DNA from 2 places in the Erwinia wuhanensis genome. Region 1 is predicted to be linked to the other one. Evidence: riboswitches for the same ligand, from Rfam matches in the RefSeq annotation. Region 1 holds a riboswitch; the other holds the start of a gene.
The links. A riboswitch is a leader RNA that binds a small molecule or an ion and turns the genes downstream of it on or off. The one in region 1 is predicted to bind thiamine pyrophosphate.
Positions count from the first base shown of each region.

Region 1 (4,564 bases):
CTTCAGTTCACTCATCTTCAGGACTCTTTTTCATTCAGACGCACAGTATATCAGTTATTCCGCAGCGGCGCGGCAGAGCGCGACGGTGTCTTCTATCAGCCGACGGGCCACCGTTCCCGCCGGCGGCAGCTGTGGCAAGGCGTCGTAGCGATACCAGTTGGCATCCAGCAGCTCTTTGGGATCGATGTTGATCTCGCCGCTGTCGTAGTCGGCCATAAACGCCATCATCAATGACTGCGGGAAAGGCCAGGGCTGCGAGGAAACATAGCGCAGGTTTTTCACCTTGATGCCGCTCTCCTCCATCACCTCGCGCGCTACGGTTTGCTCCAGCGTTTCGCCTACCTCCACAAAACCCGCCAGCACCGTGTAGATGCCGTTGCGGTGTCGGGTATGCTGAGCCAGCAGGATTTCATCGCCGCGACGAATGGCCACGATGATGCAGGGCGCAATTTGCGGATAATAGCGCTGGCGGCAGTGGCCACACAGGCAGGCCCATTCCGTTTTGCTGCGATGCATCGCGTGTCCACAGTAGCCGCACCACTGATGCGAGCGATAAAATTCGGCCAGCTGGATGCCGCGTCCCGCCAGCTGAAACAGGGCGGGATCCTGATCGAGCAGCTGCCGCAGCGATGCCATCCCTTCCGGACGATTTTCGCTAATCAGCCGTACAGGTTCGCCCTGCCATTCGCCAATCAGCGCGCCTTTCGAGCCGGCCAGGCCTAAATCTTGTGCGTTTCCGTACGGTAATTGACCTTTTGGCAGCCAAAGTTTCTGTTCATGGCTGACAATCCACCAGCCAGCGTCTACGCTTGAAATCTCAAGTTCCATAAATTGCTCATCCTCACTTCACGCACTTACCGGATTGGGATAGACAGTTAAAATAACACTTTTGGAGTCACTCATGCTTGACCAGCTGGAAGTTTTGGCCTCACGCGTAGGCGGATGCAGCGAACTGGTAGACTTTTGCCTTCACTCACGCAAGCAGTTGTTAGTTGCTTATTATCAAATGGTTGGCATGAAGCCTAACAAAGAATCGCTGACTACGCTCGACGAAGAGGCGCTGGATAACTTCTGTCAAAGCCTGGTTGATTATCTCTCAACCGGCCACTTCACGGCGTACGAACGGTTTATTCAGGAAATGGAAGGCACCGACCAGCTGGCCAAAGCGGCGCTGATTTATCCTTCGCTACAGGCGAATACCGAACAGATTATGGCGATTTACGACGCCCATCTGGAAAACGCCATCGATCACGATAACTATCTGGAGTTCCAGCAGGCGCTGTCGATCGTCGGCGAAGCGCTGGAAGCCCGCTTCACCCTGGAAGATAAATTTATTCAGCTGGCGCTGGAGAAGTATGCGGATAAGTCCGCCGCTAATGACTCTGCGATGGCTCGTCCTGCCTGAAAAGTTAACTGTTTAATCCCTTGAGCTTTCCATAACGCCCCTTTATGCTGAAAAGGCAATCGCATGATTGCCTCTGGCGAAAGCCAGACTTCTTCTTGTCGGAGTGCCCCTCGGGGCTGAGACCGTTAATTCGGGATCCGCGGAACCTGATCAGGTTAGAACCTGCGAAGGGAACAAGAGTAAAGATCCAGGTCAGGGCCATCGGCTCTGCGCTTACTCCTCCGAACTCCGGACAAGCAAATTTCCCTTAAGTCAGGAACTTGCTATGTCTACCCAGGTTAAGAAATCCAACCGCCGCGAACAGCGCGCTGAAGCGCAGCAGTTTATCGCTGCTTTACAGGGCACTGCTTTCCCCAATTCCAGACGCATTTATCTGACCGGTTCGCGAGCCGATCTGCGCGTTCCCATGCGTGAAATTCAGCTCTCGCCCACCCTGACCGGCGGCGGCAAAGACAATCCACAGTTTGAAGAAAACGAACCGGTGCCGGTTTACGATACCGCCGGCCCTTATGGCGATCCCGACGCCGCTATTGACGTGCGCGCCGGTATCGCCAGGCTGCGGGAAAGCTGGATTGCAGAGCGCGCCGATACGCAACCGATTGAGCAATTAAGCTCCGTTTATACGCAGCAGCGTCTGGCGGACGAAGGGCTTGATCATCTGCGCTTTGAGAATCTGCCGCGGCCGCGCCGCGCCCAGGCTGGTCGCCGCGTCACGCAGCTGCACTACGCGCGCCAGGGCATTATCACGCCGGAAATGGAATTTATCGCGCTGCGCGAAAACATGGGCCGCGAGCGCGTTCGCAGCGAGGTGCTGTTGCAGCAGCATCCGGGACAGGATTTTGGCGCGCGGCTGCCGGAAAATATCACCGCCGAGTTTGTTCGTCAGGAAGTGGCTGCCGGACGCGCGATTATCCCGGCCAATATCAACCATTCTGAATCGGAGCCGATGATTATCGGCCGCAATTTCCTGGTGAAGATCAACGCCAATATCGGCAACTCTGCGGTCAGTTCTTCGATTGAAGAAGAGGTCGAAAAGCTGGTCTGGTCGGCACGTTGGGGAGCGGATACGGTGATGGACCTCTCCACCGGGCGAAATATCCATGAAACCCGCGAGTGGATCCTGCGCAACAGCCCGCTGCCGATTGGTACGGTGCCGATCTATCAGGCGCTGGAAAAAGTCAACGGCGTGGCGGAAGACCTCAACTGGGAAATATTCCGCGACACACTGCTGGAGCAGGCTGAGCAGGGCGTGGATTACTTCACTATTCATGCGGGCGTGCTGCTGCGCTATGTGCCGATGACGGCAAAACGCCTGACCGGCATCGTTTCGCGCGGCGGCTCCATTATGGCGAAGTGGTGCCTGTCGCATCATCGTGAAAGCTTTCTCTACGAACGCTTCCGTGATATTTGCGAGATCTGCGCCGCTTACGACGTCTCGCTGTCGCTGGGTGACGGCCTGCGTCCTGGCTCAATACAGGATGCCAACGACGAGGCGCAGTTTGCCGAGCTGCGCACGCTGGGCGAGCTGACGAAAATCGCCTGGGAATATGACGTGCAGGTGATGATTGAAGGGCCGGGACACGTGCCGATGCAAATGATCAGACGCAATATGACCGAGCAGCTCGAACACTGCCACGAGGCGCCTTTCTATACGCTTGGCCCGCTGACTACCGATATCGCGCCTGGCTACGACCATTTTACCTCCGGCATCGGCGCGGCGATGATTGGCTGGTTCGGCTGCGCCATGCTCTGCTACGTTACGCCGAAAGAACATCTGGGCCTGCCGAATAAAGAAGATGTCAAACAAGGTTTGATTACCTACAAGATCGCGGCCCACGCGGCGGATCTTGCCAAAGGCCATCCCGGCGCGCAGATCCGTGACAACGCCATGTCGAAAGCGCGTTTTGAATTCCGCTGGGAAGATCAGTTCAACCTGGCGCTGGATCCGCATACCGCACGCGCTTTCCACGATGAAACGCTGCCGCAGGAGTCCGGTAAGGTTGCCCACTTCTGCTCCATGTGCGGCCCGAAATTCTGCTCGATGAAAATCACCCAGGAAGTCCGCGAATACGCAGCAAAACAGGAAGCGGAAGCAGAGCCGATAGCGATCAGGATGGCGGAGATGTCAGAGACGTTCCGCCGTCGTGGCGGCGAGCTTTACCATGCCATGGATGCCTTAACGCAGGAGGAAAAATAATGAGCCGTAGCGCTTTTCCCCTGACGGCAGCCAGGCTGGGGCTTTATCCGGTGGTGGACAGCGTCATCTGGATCGAGCGTTTGCTGGCGGCTGGCGTGCGCACTATCCAGCTGCGCATTAAAGATCTGCCGGAAGCGGCGGTGGAACAGGATATCGCCGCGGCCATCGAGTTGGGTAAACGCTATCAGGCCCGTCTGTTTATCAACGATTACTGGCGGCTGGCGATTCAGCATGGCGCCTATGGCGTACACCTGGGCCAGGAAGATCTGGCTATTGCCGATCTGGATGCGATCCACCGCGCCGGGCTGCGGCTGGGGTTATCCACGCATGATGACGCGGAACTGGATCGCGCGCTGGCCGAGCGCCCATCCTACATCGCGCTGGGACACGTCTTTCCTACGCAAACTAAAGCTATGCCCTCTTCACCTCAGGGGCTTCAGGAGCTGAAGCGGCATGTCGGGCGCCTGCAGAACGTCTCAACCGTGGCTATCGGCGGTATCTCGCTGGCGCGGGCGCCAGACGTGCTGGCAACCGGCGTCGGCAGTATCGCCGTGGTCAGTGCCATTACCCAGGCGGCAGACTGGCAGGCCGCCACCGCGCAGCTGCTGGCGCTGGCAGGAAGCGGAGGGCCGCTTGATGCTTAGCGACGGCGATTTTATGCGTTACAGCCGCCAGCTGCTGCTGGAGGAGTTTGGCCCGCAGGCGCAGGAAAAGCTGCTGGCGGCCAGCGTGCTGATTGTCGGCCTGGGCGGCTTAGGCTCACCGGCTGCGACGTATCTTGCCGCAGCGGGCGTGGGCAAGCTGCTGCTGGCCGATGACGACAGGGTGCATATCAGCAATTTGCAGCGTCAAATCCTCTACCGCAGCAGCGATATCGGCCAGCCAAAGGCCACGCTGGCGAAAGATCGTTTGCAGGCGCTGAATCCTCAGGTCGAGTTTGTAGCGCTTGAGCAGCGTATGGA
Region 1 covers NZ_JAUJUH010000006.1:313,580-318,143, reverse strand. Annotated here, with positions in the region: gene hemE (uroporphyrinogen decarboxylase) at 1-15, opposite strand, end outside; gene nudC (NAD(+) diphosphatase) at 55-828, opposite strand; gene rsd (sigma D regulator) at 902-1,405, shown strand; TPP riboswitch at 1,495-1,595, shown strand; gene thiC (phosphomethylpyrimidine synthase ThiC) at 1,671-3,602, shown strand; gene thiE (thiamine phosphate synthase) at 3,602-4,246, shown strand; gene QZH36_RS16120 (HesA/MoeB/ThiF family protein) at 4,239-4,564, shown strand, end outside.

Region 2 (4,564 bases), on a different contig from region 1:
AATAGAACCGTTGGCGTAAGGGAGTGCGCACGTTACCAATATTTTTTTCGCGACTTGAGTCATAGTGAGACTTGCTATACCTGTTTAAAATAGGGGGTTCCGATGTTACCCGAAAGGCCCGGCCTGCGTAAACAACGCCGCGCCGACCGTGCCGTTTTTTACTGCCTGCCGCCGACAGCCTTATCTGATATGCTCTGAATAACGTCACAGAAAAAAAGGAGCCGGGATGATGCCTCAATCCCAACATTCACCTGAAGCGCTGCGCGCGATAGTGATGGGCGTTTTAACCACGTTTGAACATCCGACGCTACAGCGCAACCTCACCGCGCTGAAGGCGCTGCACCATTGCGCAATGCTGGACAACACCCTGCATATCGAACTGCTGATGCCTTTAGCCTGGCACAGCGGCTTTGAAGCCTTAAAGGAGAGCGCCAGCGCGGAGCTGCTGCGCCTGACTAATGCCACCGCCATCAGCTGGAAGCTGAGCCTGGATATCGCCACGCTGAAAAGGGTGAAGAACCAGCCAGGCGTAAAGGGTGTGAAAAATATTATTGCCGTCAGCTCCGGCAAGGGCGGCGTCGGCAAATCCAGCACGGCGGTCAACCTGGCGCTGGCGCTGATGGCCGAAGGCGCGAAAGTCGGCCTGCTGGATGCGGATATCTATGGCCCGTCGATCCCTGATATGCTCGGCACGCAAAACGAACGGCCTACCTCGCCGGACGGTACGCATATGGCGCCGATTATGGCGCACGGGCTGGCGACCAACTCTATCGGCTATCTGGTGACCGATGACAACGCGATGGTGTGGCGCGGGCCGATGGCCAGCAAGGCGCTGATGCAGCTGCTGAACGAAACGCTGTGGCCGGATCTGGACTACCTGATCCTGGATATGCCGCCAGGCACGGGCGATATTCAGCTGACGCTGGCGCAAAACGTGCCGGTGACCGGCGCGCTGGTGGTGACCACGCCGCAGGATATCGCGCTGATCGACGCCCGTAAGGGGATTGTGATGTTTGAAAAGGTCAGCGTGCCGGTGCTGGGCATCGTCGAGAACATGAGCGTGCACGTGTGCAGCAACTGCGGTCATCACGAGCCGATTTTCGGCAGCGGCGGCGCGCTGGCGCTGGCGGAACAGTATCACACGCGCCTGCTGAGCCAGCTGCCGCTGCACATCACGCTGCGCGAGGATCTGGACGACGGAATGCCGACGGTGGTGCGCCGTCCCGACAGCGAATTTACCTGGCTGTATCGCCAGCTGGCAGGCCAGGTCGCCGCACAGCTCTACTGGGATGGCGAAGTGATCCCGGACGATATCGCTTTCCGCGTAGTCTGACGGCAACTCGGCTTTGCTGCTGCAAAACGACAGGGCGCCGCCAGGCTTTTAAGTTTGTCAGTAACCCGGCGGGCGCATCATGCGCCCGTTTTCTTTTACAGCACGTAGTGCAGCAGCAGGTATTCTCCCTGGTCGCCTTCGCCGCTGCTGATAACCTGCCAGCCGTGACGCTGATAAAAAGCCAGCGCCCGGTCGTTTGCCTTAAGGCACTTTAGCGCGCCGGTCGAGGTGAAGCCTGCCTGCACCGCCTCCAGCAGCTCGCTGCCAATACCCTGACCCTGACACGCCGGGTCGACAAATAAACTGTGCAAAAAATTATCGGCGGGCAGCAGCGCGGCAAAGCCCGTGCGGTGGCCGTCATGCTCGGCGACCAGGATGCGTTCGCCCAGCGTCACGCGGTCGAAATCCTCCAGCTGCCAGTCGCTGCCGTCAAGCCAGTGCCAGTTCGCCTTGCGGGCGGCCAGAAACAGCGTGCGCAGAAAAGGGCGGTCGGCTTCGGTAAAGGCGCGTACCGTCATCCGTTTTCTCCCCAGACGGGCTTTACGTGTCTTTCGCCCTCAATGCCCGTGCCGCGATAGTCATAGTCGATTTTGCCCGCTTCAAAAAGCTGATCCAGCAGGCGGAAATTGTCCGGGGGCGTAACGTTACAGCGGCTATTCAGCACGGTATCCTGAATGGTAAAGGCACGATCGCCGCGCGCTATCTGTTGCAGATAGTGCAGCATTTGCAGCGCCGCGACGCTGATGCCGTATTGTTCATTAAGCGGTCTTGTCATCTTACTTCTCGTCAGGACAGGAATGGCGTTCAGATTAGCGAATGGGCGGACTTTATCAAAAGCCGCTACGGGATCGGAGAGTATGACGCAAAAATTCCCGGCGGCAAAAGAGGCCGCCGGAAAATAATCAGAAATTCACCGTCACGCCGCCAGCCAGCAGCCAGTCGTTGGCGCCTTCCTGTTGCAGCCTGCGCTGATGGTTGAGGCGGGTAGAGAAAGAAACGTTGTCGGTAACGGCCAGCCTGGCCTCCGCTTGCACGGCCAGCGCATCGCCGCCGTTGCCGGTACGGAAGGCGTCACGGTTGTGGCCATCGCTAACGGTTACTTTGTCCTGGCCTGCCGGACGATGAAGCCAGTGCATGTCCATGCCCAGATGCAGGGTGCCAGGGACTATCGGCAGCGTGTAATCCCAGGCCAGGCCGCCAATCCATGCCGTCCGCCGCTGCTGCTGCTGGCGCTGGCAGCAGTGTAAACCCTGGCGCTATCTGCGTTAGCAAGCCGTTCCGCGCTTGCGTAAAACAGCGCGTTTCCCTATGCTGGCAAGCACTACGACTCGGGGTGCCCTTCCTTGTGAAGGCTGAGAAATACCCGTTGAACCTGAACTGGATAATGCCAGCGGAGGGAAGTCAGATGCTTTATCGCATCGCCTTCTTGATCGCCGGTTGGGAGCGCTATGATCCAACCTACTCACTATACGGCCAGCCCGGCCGCGTCTCTTGCTCTGTTCCGCCAGCGGTCGCCGCTGGTTCACTGCCTGACCAATGATGTGGTACAAAGCCTGACGGCTAACGTGCTGCTGGCGCTGGACGCGTCGCCCGCGATGGTGACTGAACCTGTGGAAGCGGCACAGTTCAGCGCTATTGCGGATGCCGTGCTGATCAACGTCGGCACGCTGACCGCTGCACGTAGCGAAGCGATGCTTGCCGCGGTGCAGGGAGCGACGGCGGCAGGCCGACCGTGGACGCTGGATCCGGTTGCCGTCGGCGCGCTGACTTTTCGCAGCGATTTTTGCCAGCGGCTGCTGGCATTCCGTCCTGCCGCCATTCGCGGCAACGCCTCTGAAATTATGGCGCTGGCCCGACAGGCGGTTTCCGGTCGCGGCGTCGACAGCCAGCATCATCCTTCCGCCGCGCTGGAGGCCGCTATTCAGCTGGCGCAGTCCAGCGGCGCGGTGGTTGCCGTGACGGGCGAAACGGATTACGTCACCGATGGACGGCGGCTGCTGGCGGTATCGGGCGGCTCTCCGCTGATGACGCGCGTGGTCGGCACGGGCTGTGCGCTCTCCGCCGTGGTGGCCGCATTTTGCGCACTGCCGGGCGACAGGCTGCTGCATATCGCTGCCGCCTGTCGGGTAATGAGCCAGGCGGGCGAGCAGGCGGCGGCGGCGGCCAACGGGCCGGGCACCTTTGAACCGCTGTTTCTCGATGCGCTCTACCGTCTGTACAAGGAGGCGGTATGAGAGTCAACGCATTGACCATCGCCGGTACGGATCCCAGCGGCGGAGCCGGGATCCAGGCCGATCTGAAAACGTTCTCCGCGCTTGAAGCCTACGGTACCAGCGTGATCACCGCGCTGGTGGCGCAGAACACCTGCGGCGTGCAGGCCGTCTATCCCGTGGCGGCCGATTTTGTTTCGGCCCAGCTAGCCTCGGTATTAAGCGACGTGCGCATCGACAGCGTCAAAATCGGTATGTTGCAGGACAGCGATATTGTGGAGGCGGTAGCAGAAGGGCTGGCAAAGGCGGCGATCCCCTGGCGGGTGTTGGATACGGTGATGCTGGCGAAAAGCGGCGATCCGCTGCTTTCCGGGCGGGCCGTGGCGACGCTGCGGGAAAAACTGCTGCCGCAGGTTTCCATTATCACGCCGAATCTGCCGGAAGCCGCTGCGCTGCTGGAGTGCTCACCGGCCCGCAACGAACAGGAGATGCTGCAACAGGGCAGGGCGCTGCTGGCGCTGGGCTGTCAGGCGGTGCTGATGAAAGGCGGCCACCTGAGCGACAACGAAAGCCCGGACTGGCTGCTGACCCCGGAAGGAGAAGAGCGTTTTACCGCGCCGCGCGTGCCGACTAAAAATACGCACGGCACCGGCTGCACGCTTTCTTCCGCGCTGGCCGCGCTGCGCCCGCGTCATACCAGCTGGCCGGGTACGGTAAGCGCAGCGAAACAGTGGCTGCAGGGCGCATTGCAGCACGCAGATACGCTGGAAGTGGGTAAAGGCATTGGCCCGGTGCATCATTTCTACCGCTGGTGGTAGCGCGCTGGAACGCTATCAGCGGGCAAACTGCTGACGGGCCGGGAGAGGATGATTAGTAGTGCATCGACGAGCGAAAACGTTACGGCTGAACCGGCGCGTGTAGCGGTAGTGATGAGACGCGCGGGTGGAAGGACGCTGACGGCCGGAACCGCTCGCCAGCCCGGCAGGATTACTCCTGTTCAAACCACGCGCCGTTTTGCTCT
Region 2 covers NZ_JAUJUH010000005.1:214,404-218,967, reverse strand. Annotated here, with positions in the region: gene metG (methionine--tRNA ligase) at 1-63, opposite strand, end outside; gene apbC (iron-sulfur cluster carrier protein ApbC) at 227-1,333, shown strand; gene QZH36_RS13830 (GNAT family N-acetyltransferase) at 1,429-1,851, opposite strand; gene QZH36_RS13825 (hypothetical protein) at 1,848-2,108, opposite strand; gene QZH36_RS13820 (hypothetical protein) at 2,236-2,469, opposite strand; TPP riboswitch at 2,653-2,749, shown strand; gene thiM (hydroxyethylthiazole kinase) at 2,782-3,567, shown strand; gene thiD (bifunctional hydroxymethylpyrimidine kinase/phosphomethylpyrimidine kinase) at 3,564-4,361, shown strand; gene QZH36_RS13805 (GntR family transcriptional regulator) at 4,531-4,564, opposite strand, start outside.
Region 2: it holds a riboswitch for thiamine pyrophosphate, as region 1 does, so the genes downstream of both, thiM (hydroxyethylthiazole kinase) here and thiC (phosphomethylpyrimidine synthase ThiC) in region 1, are expected to answer to the same signal.